Regions from separate parts of the Streptomyces sp. NPDC001020 genome, predicted to be linked through region 2. Evidence: riboswitches for the same ligand, from Rfam matches in the RefSeq annotation. Region 2 holds a riboswitch; each other region holds the start of a gene.

Region 1 (4,948 bases), on a different contig from region 2:
TGTCTTGGGCAGTGTCTAAAGGGTTCGCAATGTCCGAATAGATCCTTGTCGGAGGGCCCAATTCCGGCTTAGCGCCCCTTTAGGGACACGGACGGGGTGGGTCCGGCCCAATGGGGGGGACACGTCGGGGACCCGTGGCCAGGAGCACCGGCAGCGTGCCGTTCGACGCCGACCGCGAGGTGCCGGGGCTCATAGTGAAGTTCGGCGACTACCCGCTGCACCACGGCGGGGTGGGCGCCCTCCGTGCCCTGGGCCGGCTCGGCATACCGGTGTATGCGATCACAGAGGACCGTTACACCCCGGCCGCTTCCTCTCGCTGTCTGCGGCGCGCTTTCGTGTGGCCGACCAGCGGGACGGAGGAGCCGGAGCGGCTCGTGGAGGGTCTGTTGCGCATCGGGCGCCGCATCGGCTGCCCGACCGTCCTCATCCCCACCGACGAGGAGGCGGCCGTCTTGATCGCCGAGCATCAGGACGTCCTGGGCGGCCCCTTCCTGGAGGTGGACTCCACTGGATCGTGCACGCGTACTTCGACCAGAGCTCGACCCCGCTCGCTCTGTTCACCGGCGTCAAGGTCCGCTCCTGGCCGCCGCACGCAGGCATGACGGCGAACGCGTACGTCGTCGACAACCCGGAACTCGCGGACCTCGCCGCACGATTCATCTAACAGAAACCACCACGGGTTCGGGCGGACAGTACGGGCTCGACCTTCCACCACGAAGTAGGCACACTGCGTCCTGGGCTACCGCGTGGACATCGCCGCGATGGACTTCCTGGGCCACGAACTGCGCACGGAACTGGCAGTGAGCCGGGGCGCGCCGAGGCTCGGCACGGGCTGTGTGTCGTCGTCGCACTGGTTCAACGGCCGTCCAGAAAGCCGCCGTCGGGACCGACACCGCCGACGGCGCGAACTCGGGACGCCCAACCCTCCACCGTAGCGCGTTCATCGGGGTGCGCACGGGATACTTGACGTCGTCCGGTCGCCCGGTGGATCCATCCGTATTCTCTGATCATGGCCGCACCCCTCGCATACGCCCTCATCGCCACTGACCTGGACGGAACGCTGCTGCGCGGTGACGACACGTTCTCCGATCGGTCGAAGGCGGTGCTGGAGCGGGCCGCGGCAGCCGGCGCGCAGCACCTCGTGGTGACGGGACGCCCGGCACCGAGGGTGCGGCCGCTGCTCGACGAACTCGGCAGCCTGGGGCTCGCGGTGTGCGGACAGGGCGCGCAGGTGTACGACGCCCGCGCGGATCGGCTGCTGTTCTCCGTCACCCTGGACCGGGAGTTGGCCGAGACCGCGCTCGGCAAGATCGAGGCCGAGGTCGGGCAGGTGTACGCGGCCGTCGACCAGGACGGGGTGGACGGGCTCACGCTCGTCGAGCCCGGCTACCTGATGCCGCATCCCACCCTGCCCGCGGTGCGCGTCGAACGGCGCGACGACCTGTGGTGCGAGCCGATCAGCAAGGTGCTGCTGCGCCATCACGCCCTGTCCGACGACGAGTTGGCCACGGCGGCCCGCGAGGCGGTCGGTTCCCTTGCCTCGGTCACCATGTCGGGGCCCGGCACCGTCGAGCTTCAGCCGTGCGGTGTCACCAAGGCGACGGGTCTCGCGCTGGCCGCCGAGTACCTGGGCCTGTCGCCGTCGGCGACCATCGCCTTCGGTGACATGCCCAATGACATCCCCATGTTCCAGTGGGCCGCGCATGGCGTAGCCATGGCCAACGCCCATCCCGAACTCAAGGCGGTCGCGGACGAGGTCACAACGTCGAACGAGGACGACGGCATCGCCGTCGTCCTCGAACGACTCTTCGTGGGGCGGTAGGCCCCGGCGGCAGCTCTCGGCCGGGCTGCCTCAGTACGCGCTGTTGACGTTGTCGATCGAGCCGTACCGTGCGGCGGCGTAGTTGCACGCGGCGGTGATGTTCGCCACCGGGTCGTACGGGTCGAACGCCGTGCCCGGCACGTGGTACGTGCGGAACGTCGGGTCGATGACCTGGAGGAGACCCTTGGACGGGATGCCAGCTCGGGCGTTCGAGTCCCAGAGGTTGATGGCCTTCGGGTTGCCCGAGGACTCGCGCATCACGTTGCGGTAGATGCCGTTGTACGTACCGGGAATGCCGTGCTGCGCCATGACCGTCAGCGACTGGCGGATCCAACTGTCGAGGGTCGTGCCCTGGGTCGTCACGGCCACGGTCGGCGTGGCAGCGGGGGCGGCGAAAGCGCTGGTCGCGCCGGCGACCGGGAGGACGAGAACGGCTGCACCGGCGCCGGCGAGGGCGAGGGTGCGGGTGAGGCGGGTGGCCTTGGAGCCGCGGTCCCGACGGCGTGTGGGCAGGGCGAAAGCGGGCATGTCGTATTCCTCTCCTGACGCCTGCGAGGTGAGCTGTCGGGTTCGGGCGGGGAGGTGCCCGGCCATGTCCTCGTCGAAGAGGCCACGGCTTCACCCCGAGCCGTACCGGCGCGGTGTCCGGATCGGCGACTTACCTGGGTCCCCCGCTCCTGCCTTAAAGGGGTCGATGGGTTTTCGAGCGGTGGCAGGATTTGGCGTCCGCTCGGGTGAAGGGAAGGTATGCGGAAGCACATGTCGGAAACAAGGCCAGACATCACGGTCCGATCAAAATGACCTTGACCTGGGGGAATGGGGGGTATGATCCATTTTGTTGAGTAGGACTCAACTTGCCGCCTGCAAATGGGGAGTTGGCGAACGGCCTCGAATGTCCGATTTGGGTGCTGGCGTGACCCATTTCACTCACACCATCTTGATCCCAATTGGTGCGTAGCTCGCATAAATGGGTAATTCGGGCAAAAGGTTCACATTCTGGCAGTTACGAAGTCCTGTGCGCCGCAACCTCCGCCCCGCCGGTCGCCGTACACGGAATCCGTCCGTTCATTCGGTGTGCGCGGAATCCGCCCCTCCGGCACCGGTGGAACGCCGTCTCGCCGCACTTGTCGGCGGCGTGTCGTGCCTGCGCGTCTCCATGGGCAAGAAGGTGTGGTCGTGCGTGAAGGCGTGGCCGTGCCCCGCGTGCCGGGGGAGATGTGGCTCGTCGCGGGGCGCGGTGGAGTCAGTGGAGTGGGTGGCAGGGCGAGGTTTTGGGGCGGCCGGTGCGGATCGCCGGTCGGTGGGCGCCATGCCGGTGCGTACAGACGGGTGCCGCCCTGGGGTGAGGGTGAGGGTGGGTTTCAGTGTGAGCGCGGCATGGGTGGGACGTCGGTGCGTGCGCCCGGCCGGGTGACGGTGGCGGTCGCGTCTCTCGTGACGGCGCCTGTCGGGATCGCCGACACCCACCGAACGGGGGTCGCTTCCGGCTATGAGGGGCGCTTTTCGGCTGTACCGATAAATACCTTTTTGTATCACCTGGTCTTGAATGCGCCGTTCGTGATCCGATACGGCCTGGCCTGGAACAGCGGGCGCTCGTGGTGATCGAAACGTGACCGGATACGCTGACTTGAGTGATGGCGGAGACAGATCGACAAACTCCGTGAGCCAGTCGACAGCCAACGCCATCGACCTAGTGACCATCCTTGACACCGGCCGTGTGATCGTCAGCAGACAGGAGACCCCACGTGAGCGTCGTCGGGCCATTCGGGCTGAGCATGCGGGGCCAGGCTCTCGAAGCCGATGTCCAGGCCGGATTGGCCGCTGTCGAGGAAGGGCTGCTCGACGCCACCAAGAGCGAGGTCCCCTTCATCACGCAGGCCGCACAGCATCTGGTGCGCGCGGGCGGGAAGCGGTTCCGGCCACTGCTCGTGATGCTCGCGGCCCAGTTCGGTGACTCGTACGCGCCCGGTGTCGTGCCCTCGGCCGTGGTCGTGGAGCTGACCCACCTGGCCACGCTGTACCACGACGACGTGATGGACGAGGCCGAGGTGCGGCGCGGGGTGGACAGCGCGAACACCCGCTGGGGCAACTCGGTAGCCGTCCTCACGGGTGACTTCCTGTTCGCCAGGGCGTCGCACATCCTGGCCGACCTCGGCCCCGAGGCGGTCCGCATCCAGGCGGAGGCCTTCGAACGGCTGGTCACGGGCCAGATTCTGGAGACGGCGGGCCCACGGGACGGCCGTGACCCGGTGGAGCACTACCTCGACGTCCTCGGCGGCAAGACGGGTTCGCTGGTGGCGGTGGCATGCCGGTTCGGTGCCATGATGTCGGGCGCCGACGAGACGGTCGTGGATGTGCTGACGCAGTACGGCGAGCGGCTGGGCGTGGCGTTCCAGCTCGCCGACGACGTGCTGGACATCGCCTCGGACTCGCGTGAGTCCGGGAAGACACCCGGGACGGATCTGCGCGAGGGCATCCCGACCCTCCCCGTCCTGCGTCTGCGGGAGCGTGCGAAGCGCCTGGGACTGCCCGAGGACATCGCCCTGTGCGAACTGCTGGACTCGGACCTCACCGACGACGCCCGCCACGCCGAGGCACTCGCCCGCCTCCGTGCCCATCCGGCTCTGGAGCAGGCCCGTCGCGACACGGTCCGCTACGTGGAGGACGCCCGCGCGGCCCTGGGCCCGCTGCGGGAGTGCGACGCGAAGGCGGCCCTGATGCAACTGTGTGACGCGGTGGTGCACCGGGCGGGCTGACGCCGCCCCAGTGGTGTCACTCCTGCCTCCTGTGGCAGGCCTGGTGCACCCGTGGCCGTCACGTCACGCACCTCGGGAACCGTGAGGCAGGTTCGCAGGCCTGGAGCGAGTCCAGGTCCGTGTCCATGAGCAGCGGCGGGCTCCCCGAACTCCATCTGCTCGGACACTCGTTCGGTAACACGCCATGGCCTGCTCGCGGACACCGTCCGGATTTCCGCGCCTGGACGCGGTGGGCGGAGCCGTGTCGACCGGATCCCGCACGTCGGCGCGATCATCGGCGTGCCGTACCGGGCGAACCACGCCTTCGCGCGGAGGTGAGCCGGCGTGTCGCCTGTTCGCCAACCGGCCTCCCTCGACGACCCCTACGGGT
Region 2 (4,948 bases):
CAGTTCGTCGACGCCGTCCGGCGTGTGGCGACGGGCGGCACCGCGATGGACCCCGAGGTGATCGCCCGGCTGCTGGCCCACAACTCCGCCGACGGCGCCGTGGCCGCGCTCACCCAGCGCGAGCGGGAGGTCCTCTCGCTGATGGCGGAGGGGCGCTCGAACGCGGCCATCGCCCAGCAACTGGTGATCACCGAGCGGTCGGTGTCCAAGCACACGGCCTCGATCTTCACGCGGCTCGGCCTGCAGCCCTCCGACGACGACAACCGGCGCGTCCTCGCCGTGCTGGCGTACCTCAACCGCTGAGCGCCCTCTGGAACTCAGCGCGCCGTCAACTCCGTGAGCGGCAGGGTGTGGTGAGTGTGGACCGCCTTCGCGCGGAGGTAGCGGACGTTCTGGGCCGTGGTGAAGACGCCGGTGGGGACGCGGTCGGTGACCGTGAGGCCCAGGGCGCCGAGCTGGGAGGCCTTGTCGGGGTTGTTGGAGAGCAGGTCCAGGGTGTCGATGTCGAGGGCGCGGAGCATCTGGGCGGCGGCCGTGTAGTCGCGAGCGTCCGCGGGCAGACCGAGCGCGGCGTTCGCCTCGTACGTGTCCAGGCCCTGGTCCTGGAGGGCGTAGGCGTCGATCTTGTTGTAGAGGCCGATGCCGCGGCCCTCCTGGCGGAGGTAGAGCAGAACGCCGCCCCGGCCGGCGATGCGCTGCACCGCCTCACGTAGCTGGGGACCGCAGTCGCAGCGGGCCGAACCGAAGACGTCGCCGGTCAGGCACTCGGAGTGCAGCCGCACCAGCGGGGCGCGGCCGGCGGCGGGCTCGCCGAGGAGCACCGCCACATGCTCCTGGCCGTCGGTGAGGCCGTGGAAGGTGACGACGTCGGCGGTGACCGTGTAGCCGTCGCCGAAGCGGAGCGGGACCGTCACGCGGGTGCGGACCGTGGCGGTGGGGAGGCCGGTCGTGTCGCTGCTGTCGTGGGCGGCACTGGATGCCGTGGCGTCGCGGGGGTCGCACATGTCGGTCGTCCTTCTCCGGGCCGGCGGTAGCGGGTGCGGAGGATGCGGCCCATGCTTCGCACGTGAAGCGCACCTCGGTCGGAGACTGTAATCAACCACCTGAGTCCGGCCGGGTCCCGGCCGGCGGACCCTGATCACAGCAGCACACCCCGGATCCCGACCACTGGAGCGCGTCCCCATGGCCCACCCCTACGTCCTGTTGTCCGCCGCCGTCTCCCTCGACGGCTACCTGGACGACACCGGGCCCGAGCGGCTCCTGCTGTCCGGGCCGGAGGACTTCGACCGGGTCGACGAGGTACGGGCGGGCAGCGACGCGATCCTCGTCGGCGCGGGCACGCTGCGCACCGACAACCCGCGGCTGCTGGTCAACTCCGCCGAGCGGCGCGCTGCCCGGGTCGCCGCCGGGCTGCCGGAGTACCCGCTGAAGGTCACGGTCAGCGCGTCCGGAGACCTCGACCCGGATGCCCGTTTCTGGCACACGGGCGGCGCGAAGATCGTCTGTACGACGGACCGGGGCGCGCAGCGGCTGCGCGCGCTGCTGCCGGCGGACGTGGAGGTGGTCGCACTCGGTCCCGAGGTGGAGTGGCGGGCCGTGCTCGCGCACCTCGGGAACGCCAAGGGGGTACGGCGGCTGATGGTCGAGGGCGGCGGGCACGTGCACACCCAGCTGCTCCAGCAGGGGCTCGCGGACGAGCTGCAGCTCGTGGTGGCGCCGCTGTTCGTGGGAGAGGCGGACGCGCCGCGGATGTTCGGGCCCGGGACGTACCCGCCGGGGCGGATGCAGCTGGTGGAGACGCGACCGGTCGGGGACGTCGTGCTGCTGCGGTACGTCCCCACGGCGCCCGGCACCGGGAGGCAGGCCTCGGCCGCGGACCGGCGGTGGCTGGAGAAGGCCTGCGAGCTGGCGGCGCAGTGCCCGCCCTCCCGTACGGCCTTCAGCGTCGGCGCGGTGATCGTCGCGGCCGACGGGACGGAGCTGGCACGGGCGCACTCGCGGGAGGGCGGCGATCCCGTGGTCCACGCGGAGGAGGCGGCGCTGGCGAAGCTCGACCCGGCGGACCCCCGGCTGGCCGCCGCCACGGTGTACAGCAGCCTGGAGCCGTGCGCCCGCCGTGCCTCCCGGCCCGCGCCGTGCGCCCGGCTGATCCTCGACGCCGGGGTGCGGCGGGTGGTCACGGCCTGGCGCGAGCCGGACACGTTCGTGGCATCGGCCGACGGGAGCGGGGTGCTGGCGGCGCAGGGTGCGGAGGTGGTGGTCCTGCCGGAGTACGAGCAGCGGGCGAAGGCCCCGAACGCCCATCTGCTGTCCCCGCCCGGCCGCTCCTGACGGCACCGGTGGCGCTGAAACAGCCGGTGCGGGAGGGCGGCGCGAAACCTGTGTGCGGGGAGTCCCGTGAATGACGTACACTGGAATCACCGACGCGGGGTGGAGCAGCTCGGTAGCTCGCTGGGCTCATAACCCAGAGGTCGCAGGTTCAAATCCTGTCCCCGCTACTGATGGCCGAGGGCCGGAATCCGAAAGGGTTCCGGCCCTCGGTGCATTTTCCCCTCGCGGCCGTCGGCGGGCACGCCCGGCGCGAGAGGCCGGACGCGTTCCTGAGGAGCGGTCCGCCACATCGGCGGTCGTGCGAGGGAGGTGCGGGCTCCGCCGACCGTGCGCCGCTCCCGTACCCCCGATCTTTGTCACAGCACGTGAGCAAACCGTCCCTGTGCGCATAACAACTGACGCACCGTCAATACCTGTGAGGTGGCTGAGGTGCGGTCAACTCGCCCGTTTTCCAACGCTCATGAGGTGAAAGTCCAGGCCGAGGACGTCAATGATCTGGCGGAACAACTTGGAATACGGCCCCTGTGTCTATTAACGTTCGATAACGCAGCGCGGTCGTCCCAGCCGTCACAAGAGGCGGCTCCGTGCGCGTGTGCCGAATCCCGCAAGGGAACCGGGGAACCAACACCCTGGGGTGAATCGGGCGGATGCCGCCGTGGAAGCACGGCCGGAATGCGCGCGTAGGAGACCTTCCCGCTCCGAACCCGTCAGCTAACCCGGTAGGCGAGACGGAAGGAAAGGAGCGCGCCTTCGTGGCGTCCAACCGGCCTGCCCAGAACACCTCGTTCGCCCCCGAGGACACCCAGACGTACGGCTTCGTGGCTCGCGCCGACGAGGGCCCCTGGGAGGAGTGGAGCCCCTCGGAGGAGTCCCTCCGCCCCGTCCGTGGCAGGCACCGCGTCAAGCAGCGCGGGGGCGGTCTCGCACGCAGCTCCACCGTTCTCGGCGTCGGCGTGATCGCCGCCGTCGGCGCGGGCGGCATGGCCACCGCCCAGACCGGCAAGCCGCCGGTGTCGATATCCCTGCCGGACCTGCCCTCGGTCAAGGACTCCGCCAAGGCGCTCATCGGCGAGGACAGCGAAACCCCGAAGGACTCCGCCACCACCCTCAGCGACGTCGGCCTGACCACCGCCGACGCCACCTCGGGCACGGACGACGCGGGCGAGGCACTGCGCGCCCGGATCATGCAGCAGGCCGATTCCCAGCAGAACCAGCTCGACCAGGAGGCCGCGCGCGTCGCTGAGGAGGCCGCCGCGAAGAAGGCCTCCGAGGACGCGGCCAAGGCGCAGGACGAAGCCAAGGCCAAGGCCGCCGCCGAGAAGAAGAAGGCGGAGGAGGCCAAGCGGAAGGCGGAGGAAGAGGCCAGGAAGAAGGCCGAGGCGGAGCGACTGGCCGCACTGGCCAAGCAGTACTCCCTGCCGACCTCCTCGTACACCCTGACCTCGCACTACGGTGACCCCGGCACCATGTGGTCCTCCGGCCACCACACCGGCCTGGACTTCGCCGCGCCCACGGGCACGCTCCTCAAGGCGATCCACACCGGCACCATCACCGAGGCGGGCTGGGCCGGCGCGTACGGCTACCGCACGGTCCTCACCCTCGATGACGGCACCGAACTCTGGTACTGCCACCAGTCCTCGATCAACGTCAGCGTCGGGCAGAAGGTCAACACGGGTGACGTCATCGGGCGCGTGGGCGCGACCGGCAACGTGACCGGGCCGCATCTGCACCTGGAGGTCCACCCGGGCGGCGGCGACGCGATCGACCCGCTGGCGTGGCTGCACGGCAAGGGCATCAACCCCTGAGAGCCGAGGCCCCGAGCCCCTGACGCACACCCCCTCTGATCCCCGGCGGTCCTGACGGCTACCCCCCCGACGTCAGGGCTGCCGGTCAGGTGTTCCCGGACCGAAATGTGTCGATCTGCTGGTTTACGGGAACTTTGCGACCGTTCCGGAAGTCAGGGCTCAGGTCCGGGCGTTGACTTCGGGTATGACTTCTCTTCGCAAGCTCGGCTCCTCGGACCTCGAGGTCTTCCCGCTCTCGCTCGGCGGCAACGTCTTCGGCTGGACCGCCGACGAGGCGCAGTCCTTCGCCGTGCTCGACGCGTACACGGCGGCGGGCGGCAACTTCGTCGACACGGCCGACGTGTACTCGGCATGGGTCTCCGGCAACAAGGGCGGCGAGTCCGAGACCATCATCGGCGACTGGGTGAGGGCGCGCGGCAACCGTTCCGACGTCGTCATCGCCACCAAGGTCGGCCAGCACCCCGACCACCAGGGGCTCACCGCCGACACCATCAAGGCCGCGGCCGACGCGTCCCTGCGCCGCCTGGGCACCGACTACATCGACCTCTACTACACGCACTTCGACCGGCCGGAGGTTCCGGTCGAGGAGATCATCGGCGCGCTCGACGACCTGGTGAAGGCGGGCAAGGTACGGGCCATCGGCGCCTCCAACATCTCCGCCGAGCGCCTCCAGGAGTCCCTGGACTTCTCCGACCGGGAGGACCTGGCGCGGTACGTGGCGCTCCAGCCGCACTACAACCTGGTCTCCCGTGACACCTACGAGGGAGCGCTGCGGGACGTCGCCTTCCGTGCCGGGCTGGCGGCCGTTCCGT
Region 3 (4,948 bases), on a different contig from region 2:
CTGGGCTTGCGGTGCGCTGCCACGTGGACGTCATGTCCTTTCGTACGACCGCTCGGCCACGGGCGGTGTGACGCGTCCGGCGGCGGCCCGCAACAGGGGAACGGGCCGCCGCCGGACCTTCTCGGCGGTGGTGTCCGGCGGCCGCCCCTGGCCCGGGCGGCGATGGGGAGCCGGTCACCTGGTGGAGGACGCTAAGCCTCACCGTGACGGCTCTGTGACGTGATGTACGGAAGTGACGTAACCAGACTGCCGGTGACCGTATGTGACCGTGATTCCTGCACGGGAGCGCCGACTTCACGCTGCGCGATGACCGATGCGACGGTTCCCGGAGACGCGACGGTGACAGAGTGCTATGCGGCGCGTATATGCGCGGCAAGGGACCCGGTGCGGCGGCCGTCACACAGGGAGGGCCGGTGTCAGGGGGCACCAGCGCCTCTGACTAGGCTCCGGCACCATGGACGTACTCCTCCATCTCTTCGTCGGCCTGCACATCATCGGCATCGCCGCGCTCCTCGGCGGCTTCCTCACCCAGATGAAGGCGATGGGCCAGGGCACGGCCCGATTCGTGCCCGGAATGCTGCACGGCGCGCTGACCATGCTGGTCACGGGCATCGCCCTCGTCGGCCTCAACCAGGCGCAGGACTACTCGGTCAACACGGTCAAGATCGGTGTCAAACTGGCGCTCCTGATCGTGATCCTCGGCCTTGTCTACGTGAAGCGAGACGAGGAGAGGGTCGAGAAGCCGTTCTTCGGACTCGTGGGCGCGCTGACCGCCACGAACATCTTCATCGCGGTCCTGTGGACCTGATGCCTTTCCCGGCGGATCGAGCGGCTCCCGCGAGGACCGCGCACCAGGCGGCCACCGCGATCCACAGCAGCACCAGGCCGACGCCGCGCAGCCACGGCACCCCGAGGCTGGTAGCGGCCGACAGAGCCGCCACCGCTGTTATCCCCAGCGGGAAGACGGTCGCCCAGCGCCGTACGTCATAGCGGGGCCGTGGCCACAGCACCTCGGCCGCCACCAGGACGCAGTAGCCGGCGAACTCGAGCGCGAGGAGGCCGACGGTGACGGACCGCAGGACGCCGTCGGCGTCGCTGTTCCAGAGGTAGGGGCCGCTCTGCGCGGCGGCGATGAGCCTCGTCCCGGCCAGCGCGGAGATGGCGAGCGCACCGCTCAGGACCCAGTGGTCGCCCGCGCCGGTCGCCACCTGCCGAGGGTCGAAGCGCCACAGCCCGGCGAGGTAGAGCACCAGCCCGAGCCAGAAGAACACCAGCGCCATGTGCGCGAACCACGCCACACCCACGGCAGCGGTGAGTACCGCTCCGAGCACCGCGATCCCCTCCGTCGCCACGCACCCGAGGAACACCGACCCTGGCATACGGTGCCCCCAGTTCCGTACGACCGGGAGGATCAGGCCCAGCCAGAGCACGACGGCCAGCGCGAGGAGCGCCTCGGCGAGCCCCTGCCGCCCCAGCTGGGAGATCCGCGTGGCCAGTACGGTCGTGGCCGCTACCGCGGTGAGCGCGGCGGGGGAGCGCGCCTCGGCCAGCCACCGGTCGCGCTCCCGCAGCAGCCGCAGGACGAAGTCGGTCGCGAGTCCCAGCCAGGCGGCGCACGCCAGGACCAGGACGATACGGGAGAGGACCTCGAACCCGGCCAGGTGCAGCCCGACCGACACGATGCCGGTCGCCATCACGGCGGCTCCGGCGGCGGGCGGATGCTGTGCCCACCAGGCGCGGAGCGCGGAGGTGCCTGACATGTGCCTGATGCTAGGGACGCGTACACCGGTTATGCGTGGGCCACGCGCGCGTGGCGGCAGGAAACCACCCCGCGCACGCGTACCGCATGCGTACCGCACGCGAGCCCAGCGGCTCAGGCCGGCCGCACCACGCTGTGGATGGCCGAGGCGCCGTCGTAGTAGACCGACTCCTCCCGTACGTACGCCCCCGGCTTCGGGGCGTGGATCATCATGCCGTTGCCGATGTAGAGGCCGACGTGGCTGATGTCGTCGTAGAAGAAGATCAGGTCACCGGGCTGGGCGTTGGCCAGCGAGACCGTCGTACCTTGCTTCACCTGATCCCATGTCGTGCGGTCGAGCTTCACCCCGGCGGCCCTCCAGGAGGCCTGGGTCAGGCCGGAGCAGTCGTACGAGTCCGGCCCGGTCGCACCCCACACATACGGCTTCCCGATCTGCGCGCGGGCGAACGCGAGGGCGTTTGCGGCCTTCGTCGCGTAGGAGGAGCTTGTGGAGTCGGAGCTCGTGGAGCCGGAACCCGCGGAGGAGGAGTCCGAAGAGCCCGTCGTGGTGGACGAGGACGCCTCCTTCTGAGCTGCTTCCTTCTGCGCCGCCTCGTTGCGGGCTGCCTCCTTGCGGGCCGCCTCCTCCTTGGCCGCCTGCTGTCGGGCCAGTTCCTCCGCCTTGCGCCGGGCCTCTTCCTGCTTCTTCTTCTCGATCTCGGCGAGCCGCGCCTTCTCCTCCACGGTCAGCTTCGACAGCAGCTGCCGCGCGGTGGAGAGCTTCTTCTGGACGTCCGCCTTGGTCGTCCTGAGCGTCTTCTGCGTCTCGGTGAGCGTCTGCAGGCTCTTGGTGGCCTCCCGCCGCTTCTTCATCGTCGCGGCCTGCTCGGTGACGTACTGGTCGACCGCTTCCTTCTGGCGGCCGGTCAGCCGGCTCATCAGCTGGGTCTGGTCGAAGTAGTCCTGGGGCGAGTCGGCCAGCAGGAACGTGGCGGTGTCGGGGGCCGCGGTTCCGGTGCGGTACTGCGCCGCGGCGAACGACCCCAGCTCGTCGCGCGCGTCGTTGAGCTTCTGCGTGCGGCGGGCGACGTCGTCGAGGAGGGTGTCGGCGTGCTTGCGCTGCGTGACCGTCTTCTCCTTGGCCGCGTTGTACTTCTCGGTACCCGTCTCGGCCTGGCGGTAGAGGTCGTCGACCTGCTTCTGCACCTCCTCCAGACTCGGCTTGCGGTCGGGGGAGGGCGCTGCGTCGGCTGTCTGGGAGAGCAGGGCCACGGAGGCGACGGCGGCCGTCGCGATGGCGGGGGTACGTATGGCTGCGATGCCGGAGGGACGCGGCTTGCGGTGCGACGCCATGGGGAGGCGACTCCTTCCGTGCTCCGCCTACCGAGTTAGCTGTCGGGTTCGGGCGGGGGTCCGGAAGGTGTGCCCTACGGCCGCATCCCGTAAGACGGTTGGCCGATTCACCCCAAGGTCGGTTGGGTCCCCGGCTCCGGCAGCGCGGGGCGCACCGGACTCGGCGGAGGCCGCGCGGCCCGGCGACGTTCGCCGGTGGGGGTCCTGCGGCCCGCCCGGCACGCTAGCCAACTGGTGTGGCCCGTGTGAAGGTTGATGTTCGATATGCCCGATACATTTTCGTGACCTTGATCATGGGCTCCGCTGCCCATGGCCAATAAGAGGGCATTTGCTGAGACATGCCGCCTCTCTTCGGTCGGCTGAAGAGGCCTGGTCCACCCTGGTCCGGGAAGGGAGTCGCAGGATCTCCGGCCGAAGCGGACGGGGCGGCGTGCATCCAGTCCGCCGCATGCTGAAGGTGACCGTGCGATATCGGAACGTGAAGAGGTGCTCGGCGGCCGACTTCGGAAGATCACCGAGCCCGGGATCCGATTCCGCGGGCGGAGTTTTCGGGGTGGCAGTCGGTTGTCGGTGGGGCGGCCTAGACTCGGAGAGCGATGAGCAGCCTCTTTGACGACAGCTTCCTGGCGGACCTCAAGGCCACCCCGGCACCTGAGGAGGAGCCCCCGCCGCCCGAGGACGATCACGCTCCGGAGCAGATTCCGGAGGACCTGTTCGGCGGGAAGTTCGACATGCCGCCGGACCGATGGCGGTCCCCCCGCTCGAGCGGGGCCGAGAGCGGGGAGGCTTACTACCGCGACGGCGCGCCCCGCCCCGTCATCGACCCGGCAGCGCTGCTGGAGGGGTTGAACGAGAACCAGCGCGCGGCCGTGGTGCACGCCGGCTCCCCCCTGCTCATCGTGGCCGGCGCCGGCTCCGGCAAGACGCGCGTGCTCACGCACCGCATCGCCCATCTGCTGGCCGAGCGGGGTGTGCACCCCGGCCAGATCCTCGCGATCACGTTCACCAACAAGGCCGCGGGCGAGATGAAGGAGCGCGTCGAGCAGCTCGTCGGCCCGCGGGCGAACGCGATGTGGGTGATGACCTTCCACAGTGCGTGCGTGCGCATCCTGCGGCGCGAGTCGAAGAAGCTCGGCTTCACGTCCTCGTTCTCGATCTACGACGCGGCCGACAGCAAGCGTCTGATGGCGCTCGTCTGCCGCGATCTGGACCTCGACCCCAAGCGGTTCCCGCCCAAGTCCTTCAGTGCCAAGATCTCCAACCTGAAGAACGAGCTGATCGACGAGGAGGACTTCGCCGCCCAGGCCGCCGACGGCTTCGAGAAGACCCTCGCCCAGGCCTACGCGCTCTACCAGTCCCGGCTCCGTGAGGCGAACGCCCTCGACTTCGACGATCTGATCATGACGACGGTCAACCTGCTGCGTGCCTTCCCGGACGTCGCCGAGCACTACCGTCGCCGCTTCCGCCACGTGCTGGTCGACGAGTACCAGGACACCAACCACGCCCAGTACGCCCTCGTCCGCGAGCTGGTCGGCCCGGCGGTCGGTGACCGGCCCGAGGGTGCGCCGTCCGGCGAGCCGGACCTCGGGCCGGCCGAGCTGTGCGTCGTGGGCGACGCCGATCAGTCGATCTACGCCTTCCGTGGCGCGACCATCCGCAACATCCTCCAGTTCGAGGAGGACTACCCGGACGCCGCGACGATCCTCCTTGAGCAGAACTACCGCTCCACCCAGACGATCCTGAGCGCCGCCAACGCGGTCATCGAACGCAACGAGTCGCGTCGGCCCAAGAACCTGTGGACCAACGCGGGCGCGGGCGCACGGATCGCTGGCTATGTCGCCGACACCGAGCACGACG
Region 4 (4,948 bases), on a different contig from region 2:
TGGTCTTCCAGCCGTCCCAGTCGTCCTCGAACAGCGGGTCCTCGATGGAGACCAGCGGGTACGCCTCGACCAGCTCGGCGTAGTACTCGGTCATCTCGGCGGCCGAGCGCTGCTTGCCCTCGAAGACGTAGGAGCCGTCCTTGTAGAACTCGGACGCGGCGACGTCGAGCGCGAGGGCGATCTGCTCGCCGGGGGCGTAGCCGGCCTCCTTGATCGCCTCGAGGATGAGGTCGAGGGCTTCCCGGTTGGAGCCGAGGTTCGGGGCGAAGCCGCCCTCGTCGCCGAGGCCGGTGGACAGGCCCTTGTTCTTCAGCACCTTCTTGAGGGTGTGGTAGACCTCGGCGCCCCAGCGCAGGGCCTCGGAGAAGGACTCCGCGCCGATCGGGGCGATCATGAACTCCTGGATGTCCACGTTGGAGTCGGCGTGCGAGCCGCCGTTCAGGATGTTCATCATCGGCACCGGCAGCAGGTGCGCGTTGGGGCCGCCCAGGTAGCGGAAGAGCGGGAGGTCGCTGGCCTCGGATGCGGCGTGGGCGACGGCGAGGGAGACGCCGAGGATGGCGTTGGCGCCGAGGGAGCCCTTGTTGTCGGTGGCGTCCAGGTCGAACATCGCCTGGTCGATCAGGCGCTGCTCGGTGGCGTCGTACCCGACCAGCTCCGGGCCGATCTGCTCGATGACGGCGAGAACGGCCTTCTCGACACCCTTGCCCTGGTAGCGGCCCGGGTCTTGGTCGCGGAGCTCGATGGCCTCGAAGGCACCGGTGGAGGCGCCGGACGGGACGGCGGCACGACCCGTGCTGCCGTCGTCGAGGCCGACCTCGACCTCGACCGTGGGGTTGCCTCGGGAGTCCAGGATTTCCCGGGCTACGACGACGTCGATGGACGGCACGAGCATCTCCTTCTGGGATGTGACGCTGAGAGTGCGGGGCACCTTGCGACTAGAGCCTATCCGTCTGGGGGTCCCGGCCGACCGACCGACCGTCCCGCGGACAGGGTGACGGTCCATGTTGTTTCAGCGCGGAACGGAACGAGGTCGTCGCGGGGCGCGAAGGCAGTGAAGCCCCGCTCCGGCACGTACGGGGGAACACGCACCGGAGCGGGGAGTTCGTGGGGACGGGGGCCCTCTCCACGCGACCTCGCTCCGGAGGCCGCGTGGAGAGGGGGCTGTGGCCCGGCTACCGAACGCCTGTCACTTCAGGTGGAGCTGCTGGCCCGGGTAGATGAGGTCGGCGTTCTCGACGATGTCCTTGTTCAGCTCGAACAGCTTGTGCCAGCCGCCCCGGACGTGATGCGTCGCGGCGATGGAGCTGAGGGTGTCGCCCTTGGTGACCCGGTACTCGCCGTCACCCTTCTTGACCTTCTTGCCGGTCGGGGTGGTGACGGTCTTCTGCGCCACCGGGCGTTCCGACGAGCGGGCCGCCCGCTGCTCGGTCGGGCGGGACGCGGTGCCGCTCTGCGCGGAGTCGCTGGAGGAGCTGTTGCCGCTGGAGGAGCTGTTGCCGCTGGAGGAGGCCGCGCCGCCGTTGTAGGCAGTGCTGGACAGACCCTTGCCGCAGACCGGCCAGGCACCCTTGCCCTGGCCCGCGAGGACCTTCTCGGCGACGGCTATCTGCTGCGCCTTGGTGGCCAGGTCGGCGCGCGAGGCGTAGGCGGTGCCGCCGTACGCGGCCCAGGTGGAGTTGGTGAACTGCAGACCGCCGTAGAAGCCGTTTCCGGTGTTGATGGACCAGTTGCCGCCGGACTCGCACTGGGCGACGGCGTCCCACTCGGCGGCGGTGGCGGCGGAGGCATTGCCGGCCGCCATCAGCGGGGCGGCGACGGCGGCGCCGGTGACACCGGCGAGCGTGATGGCGCGGACGGCCTTGGACGGGCGACGGTGCTTGCCCTTGCCGGAAGACAGCATGGTTCGTTCCCCTCACCGACGCCTGCGAGGTGAGCTGTCGGGTTCGGGCCGGTTGAGTCGCCCGGCCGCGCACCTGAGGGCACGCGGCTTCACCCCAAGCCGCCCCGGTCAACTCCCGGGTGCGGCACTTACCTTGGGTCCCCCGCTCCTGCCTACGGCGCTTGACGCGACGACTGTTCCCGGGCGGCCGCTGGCAGGATTCGGCGTTGCGACCGTCGGGGCCCGCTGTGGCGAGCGGTCATGACCGTAAGCAGCCGATCCGTCGAATTTCAAAGACGATCAGCACTTATGAGACTCATATCTCACTCTCGCCAAAACGGACATTCAACTCGAAGTAGGACGTGAACTGTCGTCAGAGGAGCGACAGTTCAGCGCTCCCCCTCGGTCCGCTCACCCTGCAACGCGAGGTTCTGACCGGGGAAGATGAGGTCGGGGTCGGAGCCGACCGTCTTCTTGTTCGCGTCGTAGAGCGCGCCCCATCCGCCGTGAAGGTCAAGCGAGTCGGCGATGGCGGACAGACTGTCTCCGGGGCGGACGGTGTACGAGCCGTCGACGGGGCCGTGCGCGACGTGGGAGTCACGCGAGCCATGCCGACCGGCCGAGTCACCCCCATGCCCCTTCGTGCCACCCTCGTCGGCACTGCCGCCGCGGTGACGCCCCCCGCTGGAGGCCCGGCCCGCATCCACGTCCGAAGTGTCTCCACTCGGCACGGACTTGTCCGACTTGCCGTGCTTCGTCGCATCCTCCGACGGTCCACGGGACTCCCGCGCGTCGCCCGCACCGGCGTCGTTCGCGGTCGAGCCGGCGCTCGGCTTCGCATGAGAGGAGGAGTCGGGCGCGGAGGACGACGGGGACGTCGAGGGCGCGGGGGAGGAAGAGGGAGAGGGAGAGGAGGGGGAAGCGGGAGAAGCGTGCGACGGTCCGGCCGACTTGGAAGAGCCGTGCGAGTGGGACCGGCCGTGGCCGGGCGTCGAGTCGGCGGTGGGGCGGGAGGAGTCGTCGGCGACGCCCGTGTCCACACGGGTCGAGCCGGAGTGCTTGTTCAGGCCGGAGACGGGGGCGCAGGTGTGCCACGCGGAGACACCCTGGTGGGCCAGGAGCCTCTCGGCGACGGCGATCTGCTGCGAGCGGCTGGCCTGGTCCGCGCGGGGCGCGTACTCGAGGCCGCCGTACTTCTCCCAGTCCGCCTGCGTCAACTGGAGCCCGCCGTAGCGTCCGTTGCCGGTGTCGGCGCTCCAGGAACCGCCGCTCTCACACATCGCGACCTGGTCCCAGGCGGTGGCGTCCGCCGCACTCGCACTGGTGGCACCGAGGAGCGGGATCGCGATCGCCGATCCGGTCACTCCGGCCGCGACGATGAGGGCCGGGGCTTGACGGGGGCGACGGTGACGGCCGTTCCCGGGGAGCATACGGTTGCCTTTCACACGACAGCAGGGGCCAACGCCGGCGGCCGTGACGCACCGCCGCGTTATTGCGTGAACGTATCGGCAGTCGAACGCTTGTCACAAGTTAATGCAGCGTAGATCACGCAAACATCACAGAGTTGTGGAAGCGTCATGTTCCGGGTGACCCCGACGCGTTCGCCGCGTCGTACGGATCCTCAACGGCCCGGTACCGAAACCGGTGTGAACTCCACGGGCAGGGAGCGCAATCCCCGCATGATGAGCCCGCCACGCCAGCGCAGATCGGCGGGATCTCCCGCCAGCCGCAGGTCGGGGAGGCGGGTGAGGAGCGTGGCGAGCGCGGTCTGACCCTCCAGGCGGGCGAGCGGAGCGCCGAGACAATAGTGAATGCCGTGCCCGTACCCGAGGTGCTGGTTGTCACGGCGGGAGAGGTCGAGGAGGTCGGGGTCGACGAACCGCTCCGGATCCCGGTCCGCGGCGGCGAGGACGACAAGGACCGGGTCGCCGGGTGCGATGTCCTGCCCTCCGATGGTGAGCGGCCGGGTGGCGAACCGCCAGGTGGCCAGCTCGACCGGCCCGTCGTAGCGGAGCAGTTCCTCGATGCCGGTTTCGAGGAGGCCGCGGTCCCCGACGGCGAGGTCCTGCTGCAGGCGGGTGCGCTGCTCGGGGTGGGTGAGGAGGGCGTACGTACCGTTGCCGATGAGGTTGACGGTGGTCTCGAACCCGGCGAAGAGCAGGATGAAGGCCATGGCGGCGGCCTCGTTCTCGGTGAGGTGCTCGCCGTGGTCGGAGGCGCGGATGAGCGCGGAGATGAGGTCCTCGCCGGGGCCGGGGGTGTCGGACAGGGCGGCGCGCTTGCGGTGGATGAGGTCGGAGAGGTAGCCGCGCATCTTCTTGACCGACCGCGCGACCCCGCCCCTGGGTCCCCCGCCGTGCCGGATCATCATCCCGGCCCAGTCCCGGAAGTCGTCCTGGTCCTCGCGGGGAACGCCGAGCATGTCGCAGATGGCGTAGATGGGCAGCGGGAAGGCGAACTCGTGGATGAGGTCGGCTTCGCCCCTGCCGGTGAACTGGTCGATGAGGTGATCGGTGAGTTCCTGGACGCGCGGCGCGAACTCGGCGACGCGCCGCGGGGTGAACGCCTTCGAGACGAGCCGACGCAGCCGGGTGTGGTCCGGCGGGTCGATGTTGAGCAGGTGGGTCATCAGCTCGGCCTTGCGCTCGCCGGGGATGCCGGTCTTGCCCTTGGCGTGCGCGGGCTCGTCGTGGTGCGCCGGGTTCTTGCTGAGCCGCTGGTCGGCCAGTGCCTGCCTGGCGTCGGCATAGCGGGTGACCAGCCAGGCCTCCACACCGCTGGGGAGTGTCGTCCGGTGCACGGGTGCGTGCTCGCGCAGCCAGGCGTAGGCGGGGTACGGGTCGGCCGCGAACTCCCAGGTGAAGAGTTCGGGGGCGGGAGAGGGAGAGGCGGGCTGGTGCTGGTCGGTCACCCCTCGACGGTATCCGGCGGGGCGGGATGGTCCGCGACCCGCTCCGCCTCGGCCTTCGCCTCCACGGTCGTCACCTCAGCGACGCCGCGTCTGGAGCCGCGGCGGGCAACGGCGCTCAGTCCCCGCTCTCCACTCCTCGGATTGCATCCCGGTAG

Evidence for each region. A riboswitch is a leader RNA that binds a small molecule or an ion and turns the genes downstream of it on or off. The one in region 2 is predicted to bind cyclic di-AMP.
Region 1: another riboswitch for cyclic di-AMP. It lies ahead of ACWDEX_RS11045 (transglycosylase SLT domain-containing protein); the one in region 2 lies ahead of ACWDEX_RS35350 (M23 family metallopeptidase).
Region 3: another riboswitch for cyclic di-AMP. It lies ahead of ACWDEX_RS16020 (NlpC/P60 family protein); the one in region 2 lies ahead of ACWDEX_RS35350 (M23 family metallopeptidase).
Region 4: another riboswitch for cyclic di-AMP. It lies ahead of ACWDEX_RS02030 (transglycosylase family protein); the one in region 2 lies ahead of ACWDEX_RS35350 (M23 family metallopeptidase).

The regions. Positions count from the first base shown of each region.
Region 1 covers NZ_JBSFLQ010000009.1:98,669-103,616, reverse strand. Annotated here, with positions in the region: partial or broken gene ACWDEX_RS11060 (hypothetical protein) at 111-661, shown strand; partial or broken gene ACWDEX_RS11055 (NAD(P)/FAD-dependent oxidoreductase) at 738-869, shown strand; gene ACWDEX_RS11050 (HAD family hydrolase) at 1,010-1,822, shown strand; gene ACWDEX_RS11045 (transglycosylase SLT domain-containing protein) at 1,853-2,350, opposite strand; cyclic di-AMP (ydaO/yuaA leader) riboswitch at 2,355-2,529, opposite strand; gene ACWDEX_RS11040 (polyprenyl synthetase family protein) at 3,568-4,578, shown strand.
Region 2 covers NZ_JBSFLQ010000066.1:15,243-20,190, reverse strand. Annotated here, with positions in the region: gene ACWDEX_RS35370 (response regulator transcription factor) at 1-303, shown strand, start outside; gene ACWDEX_RS35365 (GTP cyclohydrolase II) at 318-1,004, opposite strand; gene ACWDEX_RS35360 (dihydrofolate reductase family protein) at 1,183-2,331, shown strand; tRNA gene ACWDEX_RS35355 (tRNA-Met) at 2,425-2,498, shown strand; cyclic di-AMP (ydaO/yuaA leader) riboswitch at 2,915-3,072, shown strand; gene ACWDEX_RS35350 (M23 family metallopeptidase) at 3,084-4,136, shown strand; gene ACWDEX_RS35345 (aldo/keto reductase) at 4,321-4,948, shown strand, end outside.
Region 3 covers NZ_JBSFLQ010000014.1:103,470-108,417, reverse strand. Annotated here, with positions in the region: gene ACWDEX_RS16035 (NlpC/P60 family protein) at 1-23, opposite strand, end outside; gene ACWDEX_RS16030 (hypothetical protein) at 455-808, shown strand; gene ACWDEX_RS16025 (tellurite resistance/C4-dicarboxylate transporter family protein) at 786-1,760, opposite strand; gene ACWDEX_RS16020 (NlpC/P60 family protein) at 1,874-3,091, opposite strand; cyclic di-AMP (ydaO/yuaA leader) riboswitch at 3,101-3,267, opposite strand; gene pcrA (DNA helicase PcrA) at 3,688-4,948, shown strand, end outside.
Region 4 covers NZ_JBSFLQ010000002.1:83,892-88,839, forward strand. Annotated here, with positions in the region: gene eno (phosphopyruvate hydratase) at 1-889, opposite strand, end outside; gene ACWDEX_RS02030 (transglycosylase family protein) at 1,190-1,903, opposite strand; cyclic di-AMP (ydaO/yuaA leader) riboswitch at 1,908-2,073, opposite strand; gene ACWDEX_RS02035 (transglycosylase family protein) at 2,272-3,312, opposite strand; gene ACWDEX_RS02040 (cytochrome P450 family protein) at 3,504-4,793, opposite strand; gene ACWDEX_RS02045 (nucleoside triphosphate pyrophosphohydrolase) at 4,909-4,948, opposite strand, start outside.